Linked DNA regions of Prochlorococcus marinus str. GP2. Each later gene encodes a partner of the first gene's protein in a complex. Links are inferred from orthologs where the notes say so. Each region holds a gene or a part of one and is shown in the gene's direction. Other genes may lie near its edges. The genes, in order: tsaD and tsaE.

The links.
Region 2: the proteins of tsaD (region 1) and tsaE are in contact, whole or in part, in a crystal structure (PDB 6N9A), measured with the Thermotoga maritima proteins. The link is inferred for Prochlorococcus marinus str. GP2 from one-to-one orthologs. Residues at the interface, in WP_004082750.1 of Thermotoga maritima: Cys10, Asp11, Arg49, His50, Leu82, Gly84, Gly135, Gly136, Glu154, Thr155, Leu156, Asp157, Asp158, Ser159, Glu162, Asp165, Lys166, Arg169, Leu170, Tyr175, Lys213, Thr214, Leu217, Tyr218, Gln221, Arg222, Asn324; in WP_004082108.1 of Thermotoga maritima: Leu37, Gly38, Lys46, Lys57, Val59, Lys60, Ser61, Thr63, Phe64, Thr65, Leu66, Met67, Val69, Pro71, Tyr82, Arg83, Leu84, Asp86, Asp88, Phe89, Asp93, Ile128, Asp130, Glu131, Arg134.

Annotation. Positions count from the first base shown.
Region 1 is NZ_JNAH01000003.1:402,342-408,538, forward strand. What follows is about bases 3,097-6,094. They hold tsaD (tRNA (adenosine(37)-N6)-threonylcarbamoyltransferase complex transferase subunit TsaD), read left to right. Parts: upstream 3,097-4,059; coding sequence 4,060-5,130; downstream 5,131-6,094. Other genes in these bases: gmk (guanylate kinase), read left to right, coding at 3,097-3,252; psaJ (photosystem I reaction center subunit IX), read right to left, coding at 3,268-3,402; EU91_RS05430 (photosystem I reaction center subunit III), read right to left, coding at 3,431-3,985; EU91_RS05420 (high light inducible protein), read left to right, coding at 5,136-5,312; EU91_RS05415 (cation:proton antiporter), read left to right, coding at 5,478-6,094. Also shown: twin-arginine translocase subunit TatC, read right to left, coding at 1-551; EU91_RS05445 (hypothetical protein), read right to left, coding at 632-892; EU91_RS05440 (NFACT RNA binding domain-containing protein), read right to left, coding at 921-2,621; more of gmk, read left to right, coding at 2,698-3,096; more of EU91_RS05415, read left to right, coding at 6,095-6,197.
Region 2 is NZ_JNAH01000008.1:342,665-348,664, forward strand. The notes cover bases 1,315-4,115. They hold tsaE (tRNA (adenosine(37)-N6)-threonylcarbamoyltransferase complex ATPase subunit type 1 TsaE), read left to right. Parts: upstream 1,315-2,396; coding sequence 2,397-2,834; downstream 2,835-4,115. Other genes in these bases: ahcY (adenosylhomocysteinase), read right to left, coding at 1,315-2,345; EU91_RS00575 (carbohydrate kinase family protein), read right to left, coding at 2,792-3,790; EU91_RS00570 (alpha/beta fold hydrolase), read left to right, coding at 3,880-4,115. In the rest of the region: EU91_RS00595 (single-stranded DNA-binding protein), read left to right, coding at 1-268; EU91_RS00590 (DedA family protein), read right to left, coding at 265-924; more of ahcY, read right to left, coding at 927-1,314; more of EU91_RS00570, read left to right, coding at 4,116-4,794; EU91_RS00565 (RpoD/SigA family RNA polymerase sigma factor), read right to left, coding at 4,779-5,780; mgtE (magnesium transporter), read right to left, coding at 5,881-6,000. UniProt on the Escherichia coli protein: Required for the formation of a threonylcarbamoyl group on adenosine at position 37 (t(6)A37) in tRNAs that read codons beginning with adenine.

The DNA of each region.
Region 1 (6,197 bases):
AGAGAACCAAGAATAAATTGTAATACTGGCAATTGAAAAGCTATTGCAGTGCTAGACATTAACAATAGAACAAAATCAAAATATCTTTCTATAGACCAAGTTGGTTCAACAATATCAGCACCGAAACTAATGAAGAAATTGATTGCTGCGGGGACTAATATCCACCATGAAAAAATTAATCCTAAAAAAAATAGAAGACCTGAACCAAAAACTGCAGGCAAGATAAGGCTTTTTTCTTGTTTTGTTAAACCAGGAGAAATGAATAATATTATTTGATAAAAAATATAAGGCATAGAAACTATCAATCCGCTGTAACCTGCAACTTTAATAGCGACAAATAAAAACTCTCCTGGAGCAAGTTGTAGTAAATGAATATCACCAGCTGGAATTTCTAAAAAAGATATTAAAGGCTTTATGATGAGAAAACTAAAGAATATTGAAATAAGTATTGAGTAAATTGAATTTAGTATCCTTTGACGAAGCTCCTCTAAATGATCGCTAAAAGTCATAGAATCTGATAATTTTTTTTCACTTTGACCTGTACCTCTCATTATTATTTGATAAAAATTTTGTAAGAAAAAGGTTTAAAACTACTATTGTCAAAGTCCAATTTATTTTTCGATTAACTTAATTATTTGCTTAAGTTAGGATTAGTTGGATCTGGTAATAAGAAAGGAGGGGCATCATTTAAAGATGATTCACCATAAGTTTCATATTCTCTATAACCACCCATTTTACCATTAGTTTTCATTAAAGCGCTTACGAAGGCTAGTAGTAAGAAAACAGTAGGAGCTCCAATTATTAATGCAGCACCAAATAGATATCCAACAATAAATTCTGGAAAACTATGATTTCCTAAAAATTCATGAGTGCCCAAAAGAAAATCAAACATTTAGATTTAAAATTTTTTTTATTATAAACTAAATTACTGTTTTAAGATTTTTTTTAATATAATCTTCTCCTCTTGTAGGATTTCCCCAAATTATTTCTCCATTTTTAAAGGAAACGCAACCCGGTCCTCCTTTTTTGATTTTTTGCAGATCCTTAATCTTTACTAAATTAATTGGAACTTTAATGTTTCTTTTTGCCTTACTAAACAAAGCAGCTAAATCTGCAGCTATTTGAAGATCTTGCTCAGATGCTTCTTGAGATGAGGACTTCAAAACTACATGACTGCCTGGAGCTTCCTGAGCGTGAAACCATAAATCGCCTTTTTTTGAGAACTTAAAGCTTATTAAGTCATTTTGCCTCATATTTCGCCCAACCTGGAGCTTCAATCCTCTGGGAGTATAAACTTGAATTGGTGAAGATTCTATCTCAGATGTACTTTTCTTAACTTCTCTTTGCCTCTTGATATTGATATTAAACTCGTTACAAATTTCTTCCATAATTTCTTCTAGCAGTTTAATTCGCATAAAAAGTTTTTCATGATTTAAAGAATTTAAATTTTCTAGAAGCGTAGTGAATTCATCTAATCTCTCTATATTTGTTTTGTAAATACTTAATCTTTCTTTTATTAATTCTCTAGATCTCTTTAGTTTTTTTGACTTTTTATATAGTTTTTGTCCCTTAATAATATCTCGTTTTTTAATTTCATTTGAAGAAAATATATCATCAGCTTTTTCTTTATATAACTCGTAGTCCTCTGATTTTGTCAGAAGATCATATTGAATATTTAAATTCTTTTTTTCAATATTGATCTGTTTAAAAATTATCCCTTCAATTTTCTTTACCAACAATTCAAGTTTTTTTTGCTTCAGATGATTATCATAGTAATTCTCTATACCGGTGCATAAATCTATCTTTTTTTCGCAATTAATTTCTTTATCGAAAAACCAAACACAATAAAAATCTTTATTAAATATAGAAAAGTTAAAGTTATTGTTTTTAAACCTATTTATCCAAATCTTCCAATTTTTAAATATTTCCTTTAAGTCTGAATCAACAATGAAATCGATATTTTTTTCCATTATTTCCGAATTGCAAGTTTTGCTAACAACCTCTAATTGTTTTGTAAGGATAGGGCTTACCCCTTGATAGGTATTTATTAAACAGTATTTCAAAGATTCAGGTACTATTGAAATTGAGTCTTTCCATGATTGAAAAGACTCATCTTCTCTAGGTTGTTTTTTGTAATTAACTGGAGGGCCAGAGTAAATTGATCCTGTTGAAATTGTTCTAAAACTAGATTGACTCGATTTAATTTGTTTACCAACTGCAATTATTTTATGTTTGTTATCCAAATAAAATATATTACTATGTTTACCCATTAACTCAAAAATTAAATACTTACTAATTTCATCTCCAGGTTTTTTTGCAAAACCAAATTTTATAACTCTCTCGAAATCATCTTGATCAATCGAAATTAAAGCCATGTATTTTAATCCGTATCTTATTTGTTTAGAAAGTGTACTTTCTCTTCCAATTTTTTCCGGCTTATTTATCTTTAATATTCTGGGAGATTCACCATTCCATGAAACCTCTAACCAAGTTTGGGAATCAATTCCTCTGAAACATAATTGAATTGTATTAGGATCTGGTTGTTGGGCAGTTTCAAACTTTGAAGGTAAAATATTCTTTGTCAAATAATGCAAGACAGATTTAATAGATGTAATATCCATTATCTGTGGAACACCTTTTTGCATTATTATTCCTTTTTGATTCACAAGATGTTTATTTTACTGTAAAAAATTTAATATGAAAAATCAAAAAAAACTCATTATCCTTACTGGACCCAGCGGAGTGGGGAAAGGAACAGTTGTTAAAGAAATATTAGGTAAAGAAAAAAATTTTTGGCTTTCAATATCTGCAACTACTAGAGAACCTAGAGAGGGAGAGAAGGATGGAGAAAATTACTACTTTTTAAATCAAGAAAAGTTTAAAGAAATGATTGAACAAAACCTGTTCCTTGAATGGGCTCAATTCGCTGGGAACTATTATGGAACACCTTTGTCTTCTGTCAATGAGAAAATAAGAGAGGGATTTATTGTATTACTTGAAATTGAAGTCGAGGGTGCAAGACAAATAAAAAACAAGTTTCCTAATTCACTGTCAATATTTTTACTTCCTCCAAATAAAGAAGAGTTAGAAAGAAGAATAAGAAATAGAGGAACAGAAAAAGAAGAGGCAATAAAAAAAAGACTCTCAAGGGCTAATTATGAGATTTCAGTATCAAATGAATTTGATTTTGCATTAACAAATCACAATATTGATGAAACGGCAAAAAGAATAATCCAGTTAATAAAAACTTGATTATTCTCTCATTTATCAGCTCATTGGATGGAATAATAAATCTGGGAAAAATCTATTAAATTCAATAATTATTCCAGCTGTAAGGCTTAGCCAAATTGCTGCTACTACTGGTGCAGATCTGACAAATTTTGTATTTAGAATTTTGAACATTTGTTTTATGAAAGTTTTTTAAAGATGTTTAGCGAGGACCATTAAGTGTAATGTTGTTATCTTTCTCTCTTAAATCTCCGTTTCTACCTTGTTTATTAGCAAGAAGAGGCCATTGAGCTCCTTTTACAAGACATTTTTTAGCTAAATCAAGGTCAATAATGATCTCAAGATCTGCTGGATTCTTAGTCTTTTTTGATTCAATAAGATACTCTCTCCCTGACCAGCCTATAATTCCAGCAATATAAATGAATAATACTCCGGGAATAAGTAAATCTCCTTCATGACCTCTATTTAAAAGGGCCCCCCATGGCTCAAGAGGAGGTCCAATTATTAAATGTGGAAGACCATCATCTCCGCATGATGCTTTTCCATATCTTTCAAATCTTGTGATGTCTTTTTGAGTAGTTGCAGCACTTGCTCTTTCAATGAATTTAGGATTTTCAGAGCATCTTGTAAGTGCTGACGCTGTAAATTCTGTGCTTGCTCGATCTGCATTTAGGGCTGGCCCATTAGCTGCTAGAGCAATTGGAGTGATTCCTAGAAACAGAAAAACTGAGGTTATGATTGAAAATAAGAATTTCATAAGTTGCAATCTTTAATTTCTTATAATGTGTTAAGGAAGAAATTAATATTAAAATAGAACAAGTTGAACCAAATATGCATAAAGTTTTAGCTATTGAAACAAGTTGTGATGAGACATCTGTCTCAATAGTTTCCAATATTGGTGATAAGTTCAAAATTCATTCAAATATCGTTGCATCTCAAATTGAAGATCATTCAAAATGGGGAGGAGTTGTTCCTGAGCTTGCAGCTAGAAAACACTTAGAGCTATTACCTTTTGTTTTAGAAAAGGCATTAACAGAATCAAAAATGAGAATTGAGGAAGTCGATTACATTGCATCTACTGTAGCCCCTGGATTAGTTGGGTGTTTACGAGTTGGCTCTATTACTGCAAGATCACTTTGCATATTACATTCGAAGCCATTTTTGGGAATACATCATTTGGAGGGGCATTTATCTTCAATTCTATTTTCAGAAAACTATCCAAAGAAATCATTCCTTACATTACTTGTTAGTGGTGGACATACCGAATTGATTAAGGTTGATGAGAGAAGGGATATGAAAAGACTTGGGAAGAGTTTTGATGATGCTGCTGGAGAAGCCTTTGATAAAGTTGGACGATTATTAGGTCTCGCCTATCCAGGAGGACCAGCGATTGAAAAGATTGCTAAAAATGGAGACCCATTTAAGTTCAATTTACCAAAATGTAGAATTTCTGATAAAAAAGGTGGTTTTCTTAAATATGATTTCTCTTTTAGTGGTCTAAAAACCGCCGTATTAAGATTAGTTGAAAGAATAAATTTGGATGGGAAGACCATTCCAATTCCTGATATCGCTGCAAGTTTTGAGAGAGTAGTGGCAGAGGTCTTGGTAGAGAGAACAATAAAATGCGCGGAAGATAATAGCTTGGATAATGTTGTTGTAGTTGGTGGAGTGGCTGCTAATAATACATTAAGAAAAATGATGATTAGTGAAGCAGGTAAAAAATCTATTAAAGTTCATTTAGCTCCCCTTAATCTTTGTACAGATAATGCTGCGATGATTGGAGCTGCGGCGTTGTTCAGGATCAAATTTAAGGATCATTTAAGTTCCATCAAATTAGGTGTCGCAGGAAGACTATCAATTGAACAAACAAACACCCTTTATGAAGAAAACCCTCCTTTTTAAATTCTATGAACAAACAACCTAAAATCGAGATTAAAGAGACAAAAAACTTCGTTGATAAAAAGGAACTGAATTTGTGGAAAAGAGGTTTTACCCCTCAAGCTGAAATTTGGAATGGAAGGATGGCAACTGTTGGGATAGGAATTATTTTTATTATTATTGCTTTAATAAGCCAATTTTCTTAATAGTAATAAAATTGATTTGACTTAAAAGTAGTTTCGAAAGATTTAATAAAATTACTCTTGTTTAGCTGATTAATTATAAATTAAAAAGTATTGTATTTATTGGACTTCAGATGAGATTATTGATTTAATCAAAATAATAAATATTTCTATTATTTATAATTTTTTATGACGCCTGAAAGGCTTGGATTACTTTGGGGAATAACTGTATTCGCAGGTGCTTGTGCTCGATTATTTTCTACTTTTTCAGGATTCCCCAGTGTTGTTATTTTATTGCTTTCTGGATTACTTATAGGAAGATCAGGTTTAGGGCTGGTTGAGCCTTTAGATCTTGGGCAAGGCCTTGAAACTATTGTAGGGCTTCTAGTCTGTTTAGTTCTTTTTGAAGGGGGACTAAATTTAAAACTGCCTGAGGGGAATATAAGAAATACTGTTTTGAAAATTTCATTGGTAAGACTTTTTATTTCATTATCAGCTGGAATTTTTATTGCTCATTGGCTGGCAGGCCTCTCATGGCAGGTTGCAGGAATATATAGTGCCATCGTTTTAGCTACTGGACCAACAGTTGTCTCTCCGTTAGTGGAACAAATAAAATTAGCTTCCCCTCTCTCGGAAGTTTTAAAAGCTGAGGGGTTGTTGCTTGAACCAATTGGTGCAGTACTGGCATTACTGCTTTTAGAGCTGACTTTAGGAGATCTACGTGGGATTAATGAGGTATTTGTAGCATTAATGCAAAGATTAGGGGGCGGAGTCTTAATTGGATTAAGTGCAGGATGGTTACTATCAGAAATTTTAAAAAAAATAAAAAATGAAGCCTCATTTGGTATAGAGCTTCAAGTTACCCTTGGATTTATTTTCCTTGTATATGGAATTTGTGAATATTTCTTG
Region 2 (6,000 bases), on another replicon or contig:
CAGAAGAAGCAGGGATGAAGAGCCAGACTGGTTTAATTTAGAAATATGGGGCAAACAAGCTCAAATAGCAGCAGATTATGTTAAAAAAGGATCCCTTATTGGAATTACAGGAAGCTTTAAAATTGATAGTTGGAAAGATAAAAATACTGGGGAAGATCGATACAAACCAGTCGTGAGAGTAGATAGATTAAATTTGCTGAGCTCGCGAAAAGAGTCTGAAAATAAACAGTATTCTAACGAAGGTAACTCTAGTGAAATCCCTTTTTAATCACTATTTTTTCTAACTAATCTAATAATCAGTTTTATAAAAAAATATAAGAAAATTAAAAATAAAATTGGCTTCACAAAATATTTAATTTGATCTAAATAAGTTTCAATAATTTGATAATTTTCACCAAAAAAATAACCTGCATAAGTGAGAAGTGCAACCCAAATCAAGCTACCTAATGTAGTCCAAATTAAGAATTTCCTTAATGGCATAAGTTCTATGCCAGCAGGAACTGAAATTAAAGTTCTAATTCCTGGCACTAATCGGCCCCAAAAAACCAAAGAGGTCCCATATTTTTCAAACCACCTTTTACTTTTGTTTAAATCATTCGAAGAAATTCCTAAAAATTTTCCTTTTTTGTCTAGAAAGCTTGAAAGTCTTTTTTCATTTACTAATTTTCCTAAGTAATACCAAGGCAAAGATCCTAGGATCGTTCCTAATAATCCCCAAAAAACTAAAATATAAAAATTTAATTTTTGTTGATAAACAAAAAACCCTCCTAAAGGCATAATTATTTCCGAAGGAATTGGAGGTATTATGTTTTCTAAAAACATTGCCAAACCTATAGTAAGGTATGCAATTGTTGAATTTTTTTCAACAGCCAAACTAATATAGTCAGGAATTGAAGTAAGTAAATTTATAAAAATTAAACTCAAACTTAGTATCTATAAAGTTCTGGTTTATAAGGTCCTTCAACAGAAACATTAATATAATCAGCTTGTTCCTTGGTTAATTTTGTTAATTTTGCACCAATTTTATCAAGATGTAATCTGGCTACCATTTCATCTAAATGTTTTGGTAAAACGTAAACTTCCTGAGCGTATTGTTCTGACTTATTGAAAAGTTCAATTTGAGCTAGTACTTGATTTGTAAAAGAATTACTCATTACAAAACTTGGATGTCCAGTTGCACAACCTAAATTTACTAATCTACCTTCAGCTAAAAGGATTATTTTATTGCCACTCGGTAAAGTTATGTGATCAACCTGGGGCTTTATATTTTCCCATGGATAATTTTTCAATGAAGCCACATCAATTTCATTATCGAAATGGCCGATATTACAAACTATGGCCTCATTTTTCATCTTTAAAAGATTTTCGTTTGTTATTACCTGATAGTTACCAGTTGCTGTAACAAATATATCTATATCTTCCACAACATCGTCTAAGGTAACAACGCTAAAACCTTCCATTGCTGCTTGAAGAGCACAAATTGGATCAATTTCAGCAACTTTTACAATTGCACCAAGCCCTCTTAAAGACTGGGCTGAACCTTTACCTACATCTCCAAAACCCATTACTAAAGCTACCTTCCCAGCAATCATTACATCAGTAGCACGCTTTATACTGTCAACTAGAGATTCTCGGCAGCCATATAAATTATCAAATTTGCTCTTAGTTACTGAATCATTAACGTTAATAGCGGGAAAAGGTAAAGCATTTTGCTTTTGCAGTTGATAAAGTCTGGCAACTCCAGTTGTAGTTTCTTCAGTAACACCAATGATGTTACTCTTGATTCTAGAATAGAAGTCACTATCATTTTCCAACTTAGACTTGATAGAATTGAATAAGGAAATTTCTTCTTCATTACTAGGATTATCTAAAACAGACAAATCTTTTTCTGCTTTACTACCAAGTATCAATAAGCCAGTTGCGTCTCCTCCATCATCAAGAATCATATTTGGAGAGTCTGAACCCCAGTCAAGGATGTAATGGGTATACTGCCAATATTCATCAAGACTCTCACCTTTTTTTGCATATACAGAAATTCCTCTATCTGCGATAGCTGCAGCCGCATGATCTTGAGTTGAAAAAATATTGCATGAAGCCCATTTCACCTCTGCACCTAGATCAACAAGGGTTTCTATTAGAACTGCTGTTTGGATAGTCATATGGAGACTTCCAGCTATTTTTGCACCTTTTAATGGCTTTTCAGATTGGTATTTATCTCTAAGTGCCATTAATCCTGGCATTTCTGTCTCGGCAATTTTAATTTCTTTACGACCAAAATCTGATAAAGAGATATCAGCAATTACGTAATTTGGAATGGAGGTTTTAATTGAATTTGCAATAACCATATCTAGTGAATACTTTATCTATTAAACTATAAATGATTTTTGTGTAATTTTGTGTTTGTTGAGAATTTAGAAGAGACTTTAAATTTAGGAAAAAAACTCTCACAAAAATTAAATCCACAATCAATAGTTTTATTACAAGGTCCAATTGGGGCCGGGAAAACTTCATTCGTACAAGGCATTGCCAAAGGACTATCTATCTATGAGGACATTACAAGTCCTACATTTGCTTTATCTCATCACTATAATTCCGGCAAAATTCCGCTCATTCACCTTGATTTATACAGGTTAGAAGATGTTTCTTCAGCAAAAGAAGTTTTTTTTTCAGAAGAAGAAGAGGCAGTTCAAAGCCAAGCAATTTTAGTTATTGAATGGCCAGAATTAATAGAATCAGTTATTGAAAATTTCTGGAAAATAGAAATTAGTTATGCAGAAAATTACGGAAGATACTACGAAATAAGAGATCCCAAAAATTTATTAACTTTCTCATAATATGGCTGTTGCTGGATGGCGCCCTCGCCAAGACAAGTTAATAATCCACAAACACCTGCGAACTTAATGCAATCTTCTATCTCTCGTTCATTTGAAGGGTAGCCAGAAGTAATTAATTTTGAAATTAAGCCAGCTAGAAAAGCATCGCCTGCACCAGTTGTATCGACAATTTTTTGTGAAGAAGGAGTTTCTGTAATTCCCTGCAATCCATTGATATACCATGCAACTGGATTTTTACCATCAGTTATTATTACATCTGGTCTATTGGACAATTGTTGAGATATTAGAAAGGGATTTTCATCCTCAAAAAACAAAGTTGCTTCTTCATTAGCAAGTTTTAAAACATTTGCATGATTTAAAAATTTTTTGATTAATTTAAATCTTGAGGCTTTACTAATTTCTGATGAAAAACTTGAATGATCCCAAAAGACTTCTCTCCAATTCAAATCAATAACTATTTTGACTTCAAATTTTTTAGCCTGTTCAAGCAGAAAAAAGATAGTCTCTCTTGATGCTGGAGATGATAATAAGATAGTTCCCGTAACCAAATATTTTGTTTCTAGAAAAGATTTCTCCAAATTTAAAATTTCTTTTTCGATTGATTTCTTACTTAGAACTTCGTCTGCAAAGCATGAGTAAGAATTTTCTTCAAAGCCTGAAAAAAAACGATCTCCAAATTGGTCTCTATCTACATTAACCACTCGAGTACATGAATTATTATCTAATTGCAAGAAATCTAAATTAACTTCCAATTCTTTAAATTGCATAATAAATTTTTTTCCATAATCATCACTACCCAAACGTCCAATAAATGTTGAATCTATTTTTAATTTTCTCAATGCACAAGCAACATTAGCAGGAGCGCCACCCAAAAAATCTCTAAATCCTTGATTTGACTTATTTCTGATCCTGTCTATTAAGGCCTCTCCAACACATATGACTTTTTTCTTTTTCATAAAGTAAATCCTCTTTCTTAACTAAGAATAATTTATTAAAAACGAATATTTTTTTTTTGAATTAAAGTTTAATTAACAGCATATTCATAGTGTCTTTAAATAAATCTGAAACTTGGAAATGGAAAAATTGGGAAATTTCTTGGTCTTTATCAAAAAAATCTACTATCAAAAAAAATATTAATATACTATTGATTCATGGATTTGGTGCATCAAAAAACCACTGGAGACATAATCAAGATTTTCTAGGTAAATTTTCTAACTGCTACGCAATTGACTTATTAGGATTTGGAAAAAGCAGTCAGCCTTGTGCTTTACTAAATTACGAACCTGATAAAGAAAACTCAATTAAATATTCATTTGACTTATGGGGTAATCAAATATCAACATTTTGTGCAGAAGTAATAAAATCTCCTGTTTACTTGGTAGGGAATTCAATTGGTGGTGTTATTTCGTTGAGAGCTGCTGAAATCCTAAAAGATTATTGCAAAGGTGTCATTTTAATTGATTGTGCACAAAGAACTATGGATGATAAACGTTTAAAAAAAAGTGATATCTTAATGAATCTAATGAGACCAGTTCTTAAAACGTTAGTCAGACAAAGAATCATTAGTAATACACTTTTTTCAAGAGCTGCTAATCCAAAAGTTATTAAGAAAATACTTGAACAAGCTTACCCCTCAGGAAAAAATGTAGATGAAGAATTAATTGAAATACTTTATCAACCCGCGAGAAGGGCAAACTCTAAAGAGGCGTTTCGTGGCTTTATAAACTTATTTGATGACTATCTTGCTACAGACCTTTTCGATCAGATTGATACTCCAATCCAATTAATTTGGGGGGAAAAAGATCCTTGGGAATCTCTAGATGAAGCTAAAGATTGGAGGAAAAAATTCAGGAATATTAAAAGACTAGATATTATTGAAGGAGCTGGTCATTGTCCTCATGATGAAGAACCTGAAAAAACAAATAAATTAATTTATGAATTTCTTCATGAAACAAAATAAGCTTCTACATTATCACTAAGTCTTCTCAAACCTCTTAATCCATCTCTTTCTAAGTTTCTCACTCGATCTCTGCTTATCCCTAGTACCCTTCCTATACCTGTAAGAGACATTGGTTCATCACCATCCATCCCGTATCTCATTCTTAGAACTCTACATTGTAGATCAGGTAATTGATGCAAAAGAGAGTGAAGATCTCCTCTCATACAATCCATCTCGATTTGTTCGTCTGGCAAATCCTCTCCACCCGCTAGTAAATCTAATAAAACAGTATCTTCACCATCACCAACCTTTGTTTCGAGACTCACTGGTTGTCCAGCCTTGCACATTAAATCTTTAACATCATCTTCTGGAAGATCCACATATTTGGCTAGTTCACTAACCGTTGGAGTTCGAGACATTTCTTGACTCAATTCTCTTTGACCTTTTTTCAACTTATTAAGCATTTCAGTTATATGAATTGGTAACCTTATCGCTCTACTTTTTTCAGCTATTGCCCTAGTAATACCTTGTCTAATCCACCAATAAGCGTATGTTGAGAATTTATAGCCTCTAGCTGGATCAAATTTTTCAACTCCCCTTACCAATCCAATTGTTCCCTCCTGAATAAGATCTAATAACTCCATATTTCTTTTGGTATATTTTTTTGCAACACTTACTACCAATCTTAAATTAGCAGCAACCATTCTTTCTTTAGCGCGTTGTCCAGCTCGTATCCTTTTTTTTATCTGGGAGGTAGTAAGATTTAATTTTTTTGATAATTCTTCAATGCTTGGCTTATCACCATTAATTTCAATTATTTCAAGTTCTGCTCTTTCAACTTGAACATATTCTTGAACTTGTCTGCCGAGAGTTATTTCTTGCTCATGGGATAATAAAGGAACTCTACCTATATCCCTTAAATATGATCTCACTAGATCTACATCATTACTAGCCTTTAGACTTGCAATTGATGTTAATTTATTCTCACTTATGATTTCGGAAGCCATGTAGGATAGATGTTGTTTTGTAAACAATACCATTAAGAAATGTAAAGTTAAACAAAAAAATCCACAATTTTACAAAAATGAGAATAAATACCTACTTAATTTATAAAATTCTAGAAGTTAATAACCATTTTGCAGTACTTAAATAAATAAACACACCCGCAATGTCTGTGACTGTTGTTATGAAAGGAGATGACATTAAAGCAGGGTCCAATTTCATTTT